4 regions of the Paenarthrobacter sp. NPDC089307 genome follow, and region 3 is predicted to be linked to each of the others. Evidence: riboswitches for the same ligand, from Rfam matches in the RefSeq annotation. Region 3 holds a riboswitch; each other region holds the start of a gene.
What was found. Region 3 has a riboswitch for thiamine pyrophosphate ahead of thiC (phosphomethylpyrimidine synthase ThiC). Riboswitches for the same ligand answer to the same signal wherever they lie in the genome.
Positions count from the first base shown of each region.

Region 1: it holds a riboswitch for thiamine pyrophosphate, as region 3 does, so the genes downstream of both, thiD (bifunctional hydroxymethylpyrimidine kinase/phosphomethylpyrimidine kinase) here and thiC (phosphomethylpyrimidine synthase ThiC) in region 3, are expected to answer to the same signal.
Region 2: it holds a riboswitch for thiamine pyrophosphate, as region 3 does, so the genes downstream of both, AB0N72_RS17395 (ECF transporter S component) here and thiC (phosphomethylpyrimidine synthase ThiC) in region 3, are expected to answer to the same signal.
Region 4: it holds a riboswitch for thiamine pyrophosphate, as region 3 does, so the genes downstream of both, thiO (glycine oxidase ThiO) here and thiC (phosphomethylpyrimidine synthase ThiC) in region 3, are expected to answer to the same signal.

Region 1 covers NZ_JBFBHE010000001.1:793,285-797,106, reverse strand. Annotated here, with positions in the region: gene AB0N72_RS03650 (Rne/Rng family ribonuclease) at 1-1,069, shown strand, start outside; TPP riboswitch at 1,158-1,256, shown strand; gene thiD (bifunctional hydroxymethylpyrimidine kinase/phosphomethylpyrimidine kinase) at 1,247-2,764, shown strand; gene rplU (50S ribosomal protein L21) at 3,142-3,450, shown strand; gene rpmA (50S ribosomal protein L27) at 3,513-3,776, shown strand.
Region 2 covers NZ_JBFBHE010000007.1:71,899-75,720, reverse strand. Annotated here, with positions in the region: gene AB0N72_RS17400 (ATP-binding cassette domain-containing protein) at 1-1,327, opposite strand, end outside; gene AB0N72_RS17395 (ECF transporter S component) at 1,327-1,947, opposite strand; TPP riboswitch at 2,022-2,158, opposite strand; gene AB0N72_RS17390 (NUDIX domain-containing protein) at 2,306-2,983, shown strand; gene AB0N72_RS17385 (DUF4235 domain-containing protein) at 3,011-3,271, shown strand; gene mnhG (monovalent cation/H(+) antiporter subunit G) at 3,354-3,743, opposite strand; gene AB0N72_RS17375 (monovalent cation/H+ antiporter complex subunit F) at 3,733-3,822, opposite strand, start outside.
Region 3 covers NZ_JBFBHE010000004.1:539,089-542,910, forward strand. Annotated here, with positions in the region: gene AB0N72_RS12765 (alpha/beta hydrolase) at 1-667, shown strand, start outside; gene thiC (phosphomethylpyrimidine synthase ThiC) at 650-2,470, opposite strand; TPP riboswitch at 2,466-2,573, opposite strand; gene AB0N72_RS12775 (amidohydrolase family protein) at 2,659-3,741, shown strand; gene AB0N72_RS12780 (VOC family protein) at 3,818-3,822, shown strand, end outside.
Region 4 covers NZ_JBFBHE010000004.1:195,308-199,129, forward strand. Annotated here, with positions in the region: gene AB0N72_RS11255 (RNB domain-containing ribonuclease) at 1-172, opposite strand, end outside; gene thiE (thiamine phosphate synthase) at 298-981, opposite strand; TPP riboswitch at 1,009-1,128, shown strand; gene thiO (glycine oxidase ThiO) at 1,121-2,377, shown strand; gene thiS (sulfur carrier protein ThiS) at 2,415-2,651, shown strand; gene AB0N72_RS11275 (thiazole synthase) at 2,655-3,455, shown strand; gene AB0N72_RS11280 (hypothetical protein) at 3,520-3,822, opposite strand.

The DNA.
Region 1 (3,822 bases), on a different contig from region 3:
ATCCAACCGCGACCTCGTTCTCCGCCGCATGGTGGAGTGCTTGGGCCGCGACCGTACCAAGCACCAGGTCGCCGAAGTGACGTCATTGGGCCTTGTCCAGATGACCCGCAAGCGCATGGGCACCGGCCTCCTTGAGGTCTTCGGCGAGCAGTGCGAGCACTGCGCAGGCCGCGGTGTCGTGACGCATGACGAGCCCGTGGAGCACCGGCGTGCCAACGTCGTGGCAGCCGAACAGCACCGGCCCCACGCCGAGGCCCAGCAGCCTACGGCCCGCACGGAGCGCAAGCGCCGCCGCGGCAAGGGCGGAGCCCAGGGAGCAGTCGAAGCGCCAGCCCAGGTACATACAGCACCGCCTGCCCCTGCAGCGCCGGCAGCTCACCCGGAAACCCAGGATCCCGCGCGCCAGGCAAAAGCTGAAGCAACAAGGGCGGCTTTGGCAACGATTGCCGCCGCGGCCCATGCTGCCCACCTGCACGACGACGAGATCCACAAGGCAGAAGAGCAGGCCCGGGCAGCCGGACAGCACGACGCCGGTACCGCGCCGGCGGCAGCCCCGGATGCCCTGCCGCACCAGGACACGGCGGCTCACGACGCCGCCATCCACGAAGCACGCTCCACTCCGGTGCTGCGTTTTGGCGGCGAAGAGGTGGCACTTCCGTTTGTGGAACACCACGACGAGCCCCAGGCAGCTGCGCCGGCCATGAGCCTGGATCGTTTGGCTGAAGCCTTCTCGCACCTTGGCGCCGCTCCGGCGGCCCAGGAGCGCGACGTTCCGGAAACGGCCTCGAACCCGGAAGCTGCCCAGGCTCCCAAGGCTGCTCCAGCATCTGCCGCCAAGGAAGAAGCCGACGTTCCTTCAGCGTCGCGTGGCCGGCGGGGGCGCCGGAACCGCAGCGCTAGCAGGGCCCAGGGTGCGGCCAACGAGACCATCGTTGAGCACCACAACGAGGCTGCCACGGCCTCAAGGGGTTCAGCCCACGAATCCAAGGCGCCGGTGGAGCCGGCCAGGAAAGCAGCATCGAACGAACCGATTATTCTGGGCGTCGGCGTTCCGGCTTCCGAACTCTAATCGTCCATAGCGGTTTCGAGGGCCCTGTAATATCCGCTCGCAGCGGGAATTGCAGGGCCCTTTGCCGTGCGCTGTTGCGTTAGGCTGGGGGACTGACACGGGGTGCCAGGCATTGGGCCAGGCTGAGATCCAAACCCGTTGAACCTGTCCGGTTAGCACCGGCGAAGGGATGTCCTCATGGCCGCATTGTCACATTCTTCCGTGTATCCGTTGGTGACGGACCGCAGGCAGACCCCACGAGTACTGAGCATCGCCGGCTCGGACCCTTCAGGGGGAGCCGGGATCCAGGCTGACCTGAAGAGCATCGCCGCCCATGGCGGATATGGCATGGCTGCCATAACTGCTTTGACGGCCCAGAACACCCAGGGTGTCAGCGCAGTGCACGTACCGCCGGTAGAGTTCCTGCGGCAACAGTTGGACGCGATCAGCAGCGACATTGCCATCGATGCCGTAAAGATCGGAATGCTTGGCGATGCTGAAGTGATCAGCGAGGTCCGCAGGTGGCTCCTCGAGGCGCGTCCCGCCGTCGTGGTCCTTGACCCGGTGATGGTGGCAACCAGCGGCGACCGCCTCCTGACGGAGTCCGCCGTGGAAGTATTGCGCTCGGTGCTGCCCTTGGCGGACCTCATTACTCCCAATCTTCCCGAGCTGGCCATCCTGCTGGGCGAGCCGGAGGCCGCCGACTGGGCGTCAGCACTGGACCAAGGCAAGCGACTGGCCGGCGAATGTGGGAACACGGTACTGGTGAAGGGAGGGCATCTCCCCGGCGCCGAATGCCCTGACGCGCTGATTAACACCAGCGGGTTGCTGCAACAGGACATCGTGGAGGTCGGGGGTCCCAGGATAGAGACCAGGAACAGCCATGGCACGGGGTGCTCGTTGTCGTCAGCGCTGGCCACTGTCCAAGCACGCACAGGTGACTGGGAGGCCTCGCTGCGCGAGGTAAAGCCATGGCTCCTTCAAGCCCTGCGGGATTCAGCAGCACTGGAAGTGGGCCAAGGCAACGGGCCTGTGGACCACTTCCACCACCACCGCGTCCTCAGGCCCGGCGCTTTCGCGGCCACCTTGTGGAATGAAGCCGGCCCGGAGCTCGGAAGAATCCACGAACTCAACTTCATCAAGGAGCTGCAGTCGGGGGAGCTGCCGGAACCTGCGTTCAGCTACTACCTTGCGCAGGACGCCATCTATTTGAATGGCTATTCCCGGGTGCTCGCCAGGGCCGGTGCCTTGGCGCCCACAGAGGAGGAGCAGCTCTTCTGGGCCAAGGGTTCACGCCAGTGCTTGGAGGTGGAATCGGAACTGCACCGGAACTGGTTGAGTACCCGTGAGGCATCGGGAGTCGCAGGCCCTGTCACCAAGTCCTATGTGGATCATCTGCTGGCCATCTCCGCCGCCGGCAGCTACGCAGTTGTCCTTGCGGCGATCTTGCCCTGCTATTGGCTGTATGCAGAGGTGGGCCAAAAGCTTCATGCCGCTTTCGTGGATGCCGGCGCCTCCGCAGGCCATCCCTACGCGGAGTGGCTTCGGACGTATGCCGACGAGGACTTTGCCGCCGCTACCCGGGCTGCGATCAACTTCACAGACGCGGCGGCGGTGGCAGCTTCTGAACGTGAGCGCGCCGATATGATCGAGGCCTTCAGGCAGTCCTGCGGCTACGAGACGGCGTTTTTCGACGCGCCCCGGCTGTATGCCTAACCCTTCCGGGCTCTTCAGGTGCGGGGCAAAAACCTGGCTCGCTCCGCGCGTCGCGGGCAGGATCGCGTTAATTGTGGCCAAACCCTGTAGGCTGTATGGGCACGGTGCCGGGAGAGTCCGTTACGACTCGTGATGCAAGTCACGTGGTAGCCTCCGGACCCGGCCTCATTTGCAGCCGAGGGTCAAACTAGCGTAATCTTGATCTTCGGTGCTTACGCCAACACTTGGGTTATGCCCCTTGGAATTGTTCATGGGATGACTCGCGGACTTCGAACAGAAGTCCACGGCGTTGAGGCACAGCGCGAACCACGCCTGATTCCGGTGACAGGTTCCGCACGCAAATTTAGTTATAAACGTCGAGAGAAGTGAGTACCCAAGTGGTGTACGCGATTGTCCGCGCAGGCGGCCGCCAAGAAAAAGTTTCCGTTGGAGACTACGTAACGCTTAACCGCGTCCCCGGTGGAGCCGGCAGCACGCTTGAGCTGCCCGCCTTGCTCCTGGTTGACGGCGAGAAGGTCACCTCCGCAGCTGCGGAACTGGCCAACGTCAAGGTCACGGCTGAGATCCTCGAAGACCTCCGTGGTCCGAAGATCGTCATCCAGAAGTTCAAGAACAAGACCGGCTACCGGAAGCGTCAGGGTCACCGTCAGGAACTGACCAAGATCAAGATCACCAGCATCGCGTAACTTTCGTTACCCGCTGTTCCGATTTTTCAGTTTCCCCAGAAATTTAGAGGCAGGCATTTCACATGGCACACAAAAAAGGCGCGAGCTCCACTCGCAACGGTCGTGACTCCAACGCACAGTACCTGGGCGTCAAGCGCTTCGGTGGTCAGGTAGTTTCTGCTGGCGAGATCATCGTCCGCCAGCGTGGCACCCACTTCCACCCCGGTGCAGGCGTCGGCCGCGGTGGCGACGACACCCTGTTCGCCCTGCAGGCCGGTGCGGTTGAGTTTGGTACTCGCCGCGGCCGTCGCGTAGTGAACATCGTTGCTGCTGCAGCTGCAGAGTAACAACAAGTTCTGAACCGGTGGAGCGGGCCAAACGGCCCGCTCCACC
Region 2 (3,822 bases), on a different contig from region 3:
CCACTGAAAGCCTGCGTTTCTCCCCGCCGGAGAGTGTGTACGGATTCGCGTCCACCAGATGGTCCAGCCGCAGCCGCTCCACCAGTTCGTCCACCCGTTCCTCGCCATGCCCCAAGTGCTTCGGACCGAACATGAGTTCATCGATGACCTTGCCGGTGACGAACTGGTGTTCCGGCTCCTGGAAGACCGTGCCGATCCTGGAGATGAGCTGGTCCGCCTTCCATGCGTACGGGTCAATGCCCGCTCCCTGTGAAAGCTCGACGCCGGCACTCACCGTGCCGCGCACAGGCGCCAGGAGGCCGGCCAAGGTCAGCGCAAAGGTGGACTTTCCTGCCCCGTTCGGTCCGGTGATCGTCAGGGCCTGGCCGGCCCTGACCTGGGCGTTGATGTCCTCCTGCGCGGGAACCGGCGGGATGGTTTTGAAGCCCTTCCACCTCGGCTTTTCCCGGGAGACGGCCAAGTCCTGTGTCGCGAGGAGGAGCTCGTTCGTCCCGGTTGCCTGGCTCCGCGCCCTTGTTGCCGGAACATACCCGGGAACCCACACCCCGGCTGCCATGAGCATGGTGCGTGCTTCCGCGAGCACCTGCTCCGGTGGTCCGTCCAGAAGGACGCCCGTTTCTGTCCTGGCGGAGCCTGGCTGCAGGACCACAATCCGGTCCACCAGGTCCTTCCACACGGACACCCTGTGCTCCACCACCACCAGCGTGGCGCCCGTCTTGTCCAGGCAGCGGCCCACTGCGTCACGGACCTCGAGGACTCCCGCGGGATCGAGGTTGGCCGTGGGCTCGTCCAGCAGGATCAGCCCGGGCCGCATCGCCAAAATGCCGGCAAGCGCAAGGCGCTGCTTCTGGCCCCCGGACAGTGCCGCCGTCGGGTGGTCCAACGCCAAACCGCCACCGGCAGCGGTACGCAAGCCGACGTCGTCGAGCGCTTCGTGGACGCGTGCCCAGATCTCGTCACGGGGCACTGCCAGGTTCTCCGCGCCGAACGCGACGTCGTCGCCTACGCGCGAGAGGACTACCTGCGTTTCCGGGTCCTGCTGCATCAGGCCGGCGCGTCCACGTTGCCCGCGGGGCGCGGCGCCGTCGATCAACAGCGATCCGGTCTCGTCCGAGTCGTCTTCCTCGTCCCCCAGCACCCCTGCGAGGGCGTGCAGGAGCGTGGACTTGCCGGCTCCCGAAGGGCCCAGCAGCAGCACGCGTTCCCCCGGTTCGATCCTGAGGTCCAGGCCCTGGGTGGCAGGCGTTGCGCGGCCGGCATGCCGCCATCCCCACCCCTCGGCGGAGATGGCGGCCGGCCGCACCGAACCGCTGTGTGTGGCAGGCATCAGTTGAAGACAGGCTCCGAGGCGGCCTTGCGGGACCCGAAGGAGCTAAGGACGCCCGTCTTGGCCAGGCCGCGCGTGGCGATCCAGGACAGTCCGCCAGCGATCACTGCGCCGGAGATCGTGCAGAACGCAATGTAGGTCAGCTTGTCGATGGCTTCGTAGGCGATGTTCCATCCCCACGGCAGGAAGGAGTCGTTGAGGCCGCAGAAGAGCCCCGCACCCGCGCCCGCGAGGAGTGACGTGGGCAGGTTGAACTTCTTGTAGCGGAAGGCCGCGAAGATGAGCTCGGCGCCGAGTCCCTGCAGGATGCCCGAGATCAACACCGTGGTGCCGTACTGCGAGCCCATGATGAGCTCGCCCGTGGCGGCCACGGCCTCACAGAAGAGGGCCGCGCCCGGCTTGCGGATAATGAGCATGCCCAGGACAGCCGGGATCATCCAGCCACCAGCGATCAGGCCGGTGAGGGGCGGATATGCCGCGTTCATGGGAATGGATACAAGCGCGGCGCCCTGGGACCAGGCCCAGAAGATCACGCCGCCGGCGATGGCGATAAGGGCTGCCACCACGATGTCTACAACTCGCCAGCCATAACTGGTCTTCTTCACGTTTACCGTGGTCATTTTCTGCCTCCTGAGGTTACAGGAGGGGAAAGTGCTCCCCGGATCCGCCTGGCTTATGCCGTCCGGATCCGGACACTCTGAGAAGCTCGACTCCCTTGCGCCGGTACTAACCGGATCAGGTTCGAGGGTCTGCGGCTGTCCGCACTCTCAGCGCCCTCGCGTCTCCTGCACGGTTGCAGGATTCGACGGCGGCGCTCCCCTGTCGTTATCAAATCTGCCCTGATGGGCTGGTTCAGTTTACACCTCCAGGTGCGAGGGTGGCGGGCGCAGGGTCATATTCGGATACCACCCATTCCGGGGTCCTTGCCGGGCTTGGCGCGCAGGCCCAGCCCGGCACTCGACCTGACAGAATGGCCTTATGACGGACCTTCACGGCTCCAACGGCCCAGCGGCCGAGCCCCGCCTTGCAGCCAGCGTGATCCTGCTCCGCGACGCCCCATCCGGGCTTGAGGCCTTTGTCCAGCACAGGGTCAGCACCATGGACTTCGCTGCCGGAATGGTGGTCTTCCCCGGCGGCCGGGTGGATACTGCGGACGAAACCGGATGGGACTACCCGTCCGAACTGCTCCGCAGCCATGCGGCAGCCTGGGCACAGAGCTCCATTGCCACTGACCCCGCCCAGGCAGAACAGAAGGCGGGGGCAGTTGTCGCGGCAGCCATACGCGAAGTGCAGGAAGAGGCCGGGCTGGACATCGAAGCCGCTGACCTGCGCCCTTGGGCCAACTGGATCACTCCTGTTGACATGCCCAAACGTTTCGACACCTACTTCTACGTAGCCAAACCCGCGCCGGATGCCCAGCCCCGCCACCAAACAACGGAAGCGTGGCAATCCTTGTGGATGCCGGTGGCAGGAATCCTCGAAGCGGAAGCCGCCGGAGAATTGAAGCTCATGCCTCCTACGTACCATCTGCTCAAGGAGATTGCAGCCTTCGATTCCGTTGAGGCTGTGTGGTCCGCCGAGCACCCGGTGGTCCCGGTACTGGCCCCGGTGGGTTCTTTAGCGGCCTTCCTCAAGGAGCGCGAAAGCCGCAGGTAGCCGGGGCAGTGCAGCTAGGCTGGGGGCATGAACCTCTTTTTCAAGCTGCTGGGTGCCGGAGTAAGCCTCGGCGCAGGCTTTGTCGGTACCAAACTCGTCAACAAGGGCTGGGAGAAGGCCACGGGGAGCAAGCCGCCCACAGGCAACGACGACATGGAAGCGAGCCTCCGCTCGGCCCTGACCTTCGCGCTGATTTCTGCTTTTGTGAGCACCCTCATCCAGGTTCTTGCCAGCAGGGGCACGCAACGGGCAATTGCCCGCTTCGCCAAGAGCGCGGACATCGTCTAAGCACACCCTTAGAGAAGCAACGCGGGGTCACTTATGGCCCGTCCCACGGCGATTTATGGGCCACAAGTGACCCCGCGTTGTTCTAGGGTTCCAACGGATCCTGGCCCGCAGCCGCCCTTTGGACCACGGCTTCAAGTTCATCCTTGGTGAGCTTCTCGCGGTGCCCATGCTTGGTGCGGTAGGCGGAGCGGCCCACCATGTGGGCGGAGACCGGTGCCGTGAGCAGCTGGAAGATCCACGCCACCAGCAGGACAGGCCACACCCACCACGTGCGCATCTGCAGTCCGATCGCCCCGAGCATCAGGAACAAGCCCAACACCTGCGGCTTGGTGGCTGCGTGCATGCGGCTCATGAGATCCGGAAATCGCAGCAGGCCGATCGCGGCGCCGAGCGACATCAGGGCACCCACAATCAGGAACACCGCCGTTGCGGTGTCAATCACGAGATCCATCCCGGTGGCGTCAGGACTCATTGTTTTGTTCCCTCCGCTCGGCCACGAACCGGGCAACCGTCACCGAGCCAATGAACCCGATAATGGCAAGCGCCACCAG
Region 3 (3,822 bases):
GTGGCCGAAGCAGCATGGCATGGCGCTTGCCTACGATGCTCTGTTTCTCCGCAGGCACGGTTTTGATCCCGTGGCCGAGCCGGTGGAATCGGACGTCGCTGCCGATGTCGCCATCGTCATTCAAGCCTTGGCCGACTCCGGGGGCGGCCATGTGGTGGCGCACGAGCAAGGCGCCATCTGCGCGATGTTGGCAGCCGTTGAACGCCCCGACCTCGTCCACTCGCTGTCTTTGGTGGAGCCGGCCTGCCTGTCCTTGACGGCGGAACTGCCCGCGACGGCGTCTTATCGGGCGCTGATGGAACCGCTGTTCAATGTGCGGGGACAGCTTCAGGACGCCGATTACCAGCGTGAGTACTACCTGCGTGCTTTTTCTGCTGAAACGGGTGGGCTGGAAACCCTGGAAGCACAGCGCGCTGCGCGTCGCTTGAGGCTGCAGGCGCCGCCCTGGGAGGCGCCGCTGCACATTGTTCCCGGCGTCCCTACCTTGGTTCTTACAGGTGGTTGGGAGCCGCTGTACGAGGAAATTGCCGCATACCTCCAGGAAACCGGCGCCCTCCGCCGTGTTGCAGCAGGAGGGCACCGGCCCCAGGACTCAGTAGACGGCGATCACATCATCCGTTCGTTCGTGGCAGATGCCGGACGCGCAATGTCAGCCCAGGCGTCCTGAGTTCGCGGGCACCTGAAGCTCGGGCAGGTAGACCTTTCCGCCGGAGGCGAGGAACTCCGCACTCTTTTCCTGCATTCCGCTGTGCATTCCCGCAATCGCCGCTTGGGCTTCGGCTGAGCCGTACTCGTCGCGGATGTCCTGGCTGATGCGCATGGAGCAGAACTTTGGCCCACACATGGAGCAGAAGTGGGCAGTTTTCGCAGGTTCAGCCGGCAGTGTTTCGTCATGGAACGATTCCGCTGTGACGGGATCCAGGGACAGGGCAAACTGGTCCCGCCACCGGAACTCGAACCGGGCCTTGGACAGGGCGTCATCGCGTTCGGAAGCCCCCGGGTGCCCCTTGGCCAGGTCAGCGGCGTGGGCGGCAATCTTGTAAGTGATCACCCCTGTCTTGACGTCGTCTTTGTTGGGCAGGCCCAGGTGTTCCTTGGGCGTGACGTAGCAGAGCATGGCCGTGCCATAGCGGGCGATCTCTGTTGCCCCGATGGCTGAGGTGATGTGGTCGTAGCCGGGGGCGATGTCGGTGACCAGCGGACCCAGGGTGTAGAAGGGTGCGCCCTTGCAGAGTTCCTGCTGGCGCTCCACATTTTCGCGGACCAGGTGGAACGGAATGTGGCCGGGACCTTCCACCATGACCTGCACATCGAATTCCCAGGCCCGTTGCGTGAGCTCGGCGAGGGTGTCCAGTTCCGCGAACTGTGCGGCGTCGTTGGCATCGGCTATGGAGCCGGGACGAAGGCCGTCGCCGAGGGAAAACGCGACGTCGTACTTGGCGAAGATTTCACACAGTTCGTCGAAGTGCGTGTACAGGAAGTTCTCCTGGTGGTGCGCAAGGCACCACCCTGCCATGATGGATCCGCCACGGGACACGATGCCGGTGACGCGGTTCGCGGTCAGCGGTACGTACCTCAGCAGCACGCCGGCATGGATGGTCATGTAGTCCACGCCTTGCTCGCACTGTTCGATGACGGTGTCCCGGAAGATTTCCCAGGTGAGCTTGTTGGCTTCTCCATTGACCTTTTCCAGCGCCTGGTAGATAGGCACCGTGCCGATGGGAACGGGGGAGTTGCGGATCAGCCACTCGCGGGTGGTGTGGATGTCGTCGCCGGTGGACAGGTCCATGACGGTGTCCGCGCCCCATTGCGTGGCCCACTGAAGCTTGTCCACTTCTTCGGCGATGGAGCTCGTGACGGCCGAATTTCCGATGTTGGCGTTGATCTTCACCAAGAAGGCCTTGCCGATGATCATCGGTTCGGATTCCGGGTGGTTGATGTTGTTGGGAATGATCGCGCGGCCGGCGGCAACCTCGCTCCGGACCAGTTCGACATCGCAGTTCTCACGCAACGCGACGAACCGCATTTCGGGCGTCACCAGGCCTTGCTTTGCGTAATGCATTTGGGTGACGGTCCTGCCCTCGACGGCGCGGCGGGGCACCGGTTGCGCACCCTTCCACTCCGCGGAGGCGGCGCCACGGCGAACGGCCGACTTGCCGTCGTCGAGCAGGTTCCGCTCACGTCCGGTGTAGGCCTCAGTGTCGCCGCGGGCCTCAATCCACGGGGCCCTGAAGGCTTCGAGCCCCACCACGGGATCGCTCCCTGGGCCTGCCGTGCGGTACACCTGCAGTGGCGCGTTGGCTTGGCCGTTGGGGGAGGGCTCCAGCGCGATTTCAGTGACTGGTACGCGGATACCGGTGTCATGGTCTTCGAGGTAAGCCAGCGAATGGGACTTCAAGGACTGCGTCACAGGTTCGTTGTTGACAGAGCTGTTTTGGGCAGGGCTGTGCTGTGTTTTGGTGGTGCTCAAAGGATTACTCACTTCCTTCGCCGGCATTACCCGGACAGGTTCAACGGTCGCAGGCTGCCTCAGCCAGATCTCAGCCCCTGCAAGGGCCCCCGTGTGGTCGTAGACGAAGCTACCACAGCTCCCATTGGGCGCCCAGTCATATGAACGCGGCTGCGGCCGGCGTGCCCCTGGGGATTAGGATTTTTTCCATGGCAGACATCATCGAATTCAGCGGACCCGTGCTTGTGTCGGCAGATCAGGAGCGGAACGGAATGTGGTCCGTTGGCGGACTGCTGACGTTCGAGCGCCCCTTGGCACCGCCGGACAAGGTGCTTGACGGCTGGGTCCTCCCGGGATTCGTGGATGCCCACTGCCACATCGGCCTTGGCGCCGGTGGAGCGGTGGATGAGTCCACCACCCTCGCGCAAGCACAGGCTGACCTGGACGCGGGCACTTTGCTGATCCGCGACTGCGGATCTCCCAGCGATACACGTTGGGTGCAGCAACGGGCAGACCTTCCCCGGCTGATCCGGTCAGGCCGCCACATCGCCCGAAGCCGCCGTTACCTCCGCGGCCTGGGCCACGAAATCGAGCCCGGGCAACTGGTGGAGACTGTTCGGAAAGAAGCCCTCGACGGCGACGGTTGGGTCAAATTGGTGGGCGACTGGATCGACCGCGGCGTCGGGGACCTTGCTGCCTCGTTTCCCGCGAAAATCGTGAAGGATGCCGTCTCAGCGGCGCACGATGAAGGCGCCCGGGTCACCGCGCATTGCTTCGCGGAGGACACCATCGACGACATGCTGGACGCCGGCATCGACTGCATCGAACACGCCACCGGGCTGTTGCCGCGCCACGTTCCCAGGCTGGTGGAGCAGTCAGTGCCGATCGTTCCGACGCTGGTCAACATCGCGACCTTCCCGGATATCGCTGCCCAGGCGGCGCCGAAGTTCCCCGAATATGCCGCCCACATGACGCGCTTGTGGGAGCGCCGAAGGGAGCGGGTACTTGAAGCGTACGAAGCCGGCGTCGTGATCTACGCGGGCACGGACGCCGGGAGCGTGATCAGGCACGGCCGGATTGCCGACGAAATGCAGGAACTGCACGACGCCGGGCTGCCGCCGTCCGCGGTCCTCGACGCCGCAGCCTGGGGCGCGCGGAAGTGGCTGGGGGCCGAGGCCATCGGCGAAGGTGCCAGCGCCGACGTCGTGGTCTGCCATGACGATCCCAGGCGTGATCTGCGTACGGTTTCAACGCTCAAGCACGTAGTTCTACGCGGCCGGCTCATTCGCTAGGAATAAATTGAAGCTTCAAGTAATTTAGATAGGTAGAACGTGCCGAAAGGCGGCCACCTAACACCGGGAGCTTCACATGTC
Region 4 (3,822 bases), 340 kb from region 3:
GCGTGAGGTCCTGGTCCGGTAAGTGGCGGGATTCGACGGCGGCGCGCGCCTCCTGGAGGGCCTCAACCGGATACTCCCCAGGCAGCTCCAGCTCCGTCCTCAGGGCCGCAAGGGCTGCGGCGAGCTGGTCCGATGAGTCGTCGACGTTGGGCGCTATCCGATGATGTGACACGAAAATCAGGGTAGCCCGAAACCGGCCGATAGTCTTGGATGCTTCCCTATCCGATAGGTGGCGTGAGGGCAGCAGGCTGGATCAGCAGGAGCCCCAGGCCCTGCCGGCGTCAGGCCCCGCCCGCGTTAGGCGGCGTCGAGGGCTGCGAGCAGCGACTTGGCTGCCGCCGTCGGGTCTTCTGCCTCGGTGATGGCACGGACCACCACGATCCGGCTCGCTCCGGCGGCCAGCACTTGCTCGACGTTGCCGAGGTCGATTCCGCCAATCGCAAACCACGGCAGCTCCACGGCCCCGCCCGTGGTCTCTTCAGCGCGCCTGATCGCTTCTGCCGCATATGTGACCAAGCCCGTTCCAACAGCTTCGCGGCCGGGTTTGGTGGGGGTTGCCCAGACCGGACCTACACAGAAGTAGTCCAGTCCGCCATCGCCGGGAGAAGCGGTGATGGCGGCATTTACCTGCTCGGGCGTGTGGGTGGAGAGCCCGATCGCTGCAGGGCGCGGGAGGAAGGTCCGGGCAATCCCCAACGGCAGGTCCTTTTGGCCAACATGGAACACGGGAGCCCCGGAAACACTGGCGATGTCTGCCCGGTCATTGACCGCCCAGAGCCGTCCATGCCGTTCTGCGACGCTGCGCAGGACGGCCAGCAATTCCAATTCCTCAGCGGCTTCGATCGTCTTGTCCCGGAGCTGGATGATGTCCACTCCGCCTTCGAATGCGGCGTCAACAAAGTCTTCGAAATCGCCTTGGCGTTTGCGCGCATCAGTGCACAAGTAGAGGCGGGCGCTGGCGAGGGCATCGTGCTGGGTCATGGAAACCACAGTAGTTCCTCTAAACTGGGCACGTACTGCGGGAGCCGCGACATTCGTCATTATGACCGTCCGGCTGAGAGGGCTTCAAAGCCGACCGCTTGACCTGATCCGGCTAGTACCGGCGTAGGGAAGGAAACACATGGCAGAAGCCATCCATGCAGATGTCGCCGTCATCGGCGGCGGAGTCATTGGCCTGGGCATAGCCCATCAGGCACGGAAACTGGGCCACTCCGTAGCCCTCATCGATCCAGCGCCCGCTACGGGTGCAACCTTTGCGGCCGCAGGCATGCTGGCGCCCGTCAGCGAGCTGCACTACCAGGAGGAAGACCTCCTGGAACTCATGCTGGAATCCTGGCGGCTGTGGCCCTCGTTCGTGGACGAGCTGCCCCAGGGCGGGGAGGCCTCCGGATACCGCACGACGCCGACCCTTGCCGTAGGTGCCGATGCCGCCGATCGCCGTGCGCTCGCAGACCTTCGTACTGTCCAGCTTGCAGCGGGGCTGGCGGTTGAGCCTTTGTCTTTGCGGGCAGCCAGGGATCGCGAGCCGCTCCTCAGCCCCCAAATTTCCTGTGCCTTTGATATCCCCGCCGACCACCAGGTTGATCCCCGGAAGTTGGCCGGGCACCTTTTGGCGGGCCTTGGAGCGCATTCGCCCGGGGACTCCACGTGGGTCAGCGGGGCAAGCGGGGGTTTTGCCGTAAGGAAGTCCGCGAGCGGGTTGAGGTGGGAAGGGGACCGCGTTTCCGGCGTCGAGCTTGAAAGCGGCGGCACTGTCCTTGCCCGCGAAACCGTGGTGGCCAACGGGTTGGAAGCACCCCGGCTGGCAGGCCTGCCTGAAGGCCTGGATCTTCCTGTGCGTCCGGTCTACGGCGACATCCTCCGGCTCCAGGTCCCCGCCCACCTTCAGCCGCTTCTTACAGCCACTGTGCGGGGCATCGTGCGAGGAGTGCCTGTCTACATTGTTCCGAGGGGAGACGGAACCGTGGTGATTGGCGCGACGCAGCGCGAGGATGGTTTGTCGGCGACCTCAAATGCAGTCTCCGCCGGCGGTGTCTACCAGCTCCTGCGGGACGCGCAGGTCCTTGTTCCGGCTGTGGCTGAACTTGAGCTTTTGGAAGCAACAGCCCGTGCACGGCCGGGAACTCCCGACAACGCCCCGTTGCTGGGCCGTGTAGGCAACCCTGCCGGAGGGCCTGCCGGCGAAGTGGAAGGACTGGTGATTGCCACAGGGTTCTTCCGGCACGGCGTCCTCCTCACCCCAGTGGCCGCCAGAATCGTGGGGGAGCTGCTCGCCGGTTCCCCTGATTCACGCTGGTCCATCTTCCGGCCCGACCGTTTCAGCGCAACCCGGAGTCACTTCCGGCCCATGGAAACCCCTGCAGGAAGCCATCAGTGACCCCGCGTTGTCCTCGACTCCACAGCAAGGAAACAGCATGAACATCAAGCTCAACGGCGCCGCCCACCAGGTCCCCGCCGATGCCTCCGTCAGCACGCTCGTCACGGCCGTCACTGGCCGCGTACTCGACCACCGCGGACAGGCGGCCGACGGCGGGAAGCTGGGTGTCGCCGTCGCCCGCAACTCCGAGGTGGTACCGCGCAGCCAGTGGGCAGCGACTCCGCTGGCCGACGGTGATGAACTCGAACTCGTTACAGCAGTCCAGGGAGGCTGAACCATGACCACAGCAAGTACCGAAACAGGCATCGAAGACGCGCTGGTGATTGACGGCGTCGAATTCGGCTCCCGGCTGATCATGGGCACAGGCGGTGCGCCAAGCCTGGACGGGCTCGGCGCTGCGCTTGTGGCCTCGGGAACCGAGCTCACCACCGTGGCGATGCGCCGCTATTCACCGGCCGAAACGGGGTCGCTCTTCCAACTGCTGGTGGACAACAACATCCGCGTGCTGCCCAACACCGCAGGCTGCTTCACGGCCAAGGACGCCGTGATGACGGCAGAATTGGCGCGTGAGGCGTTGGAGACGGACTGGGTCAAGCTGGAAGTCATCGCGGAAGAACACACGCTCCTCCCGGACGCGGTGGAACTGGTGGAAGCAACCGAGCAGCTCGTGAACCGGGGCTTCAAAGTATTCGCCTACACCAACGACGACCCCGTCCTGGCGCTGCGGTTGGAAAACCTCGGCGCGACGGCCGTCATGCCGCTGGGCTCGCCCATCGGAACGGGCCTGGGCATCCTGAACCCCCACAACATTGAACTCATCGTCTCCCGGGCCTCAGTGCCGGTAGTGCTGGACGCCGGGATCGGAACAGCGTCCGACGCCGCCCTCGCCATGGAACTGGGATGCGACGCCGTCCTGCTGGCCACCGCCGTGACCCGCGCCCAGAACCCTGTGCAGATGGGACAAGCCTTCAAGCACGCTGTCATCGCCGGCAGGCTTGCCAAGCAGGCCGGCCGCATTCCGAAACGTGAGCATGCTCTGGCGTCCTCTGCGATGGAGGGCCGGGCAGAGTTCCTCTGATCGTGAAGTTAAACAACAAATGACCATCACCCTTGGGGTGATGGTCATTTGTTTTCATGCGAATCTACAGCCGCAGGGCCTTTGTCAGCGCCTCGGTATCGTGCTTGGTGCGCGTCCGTCCCAGGTAGACAACCACGCCGGCTGCCGCGGCAGTTCCCAGCACAATGGGCAGGACCCACGGGATCCACGTCGCACCCGGCTGGTAGCCCAGTCCCGCGCTGATAAAGGCGATCCAGCTGAGGGCGGCAACACCGGCGGCAATGCCGGCCGGCAACGCGACTCCATACCTGCTGTGCCGTTTATCGGTGGCCCACACAATAAAACCAGTGGCAACGGTGGCCAGGACCACGATGACGAGTGAAAGCAT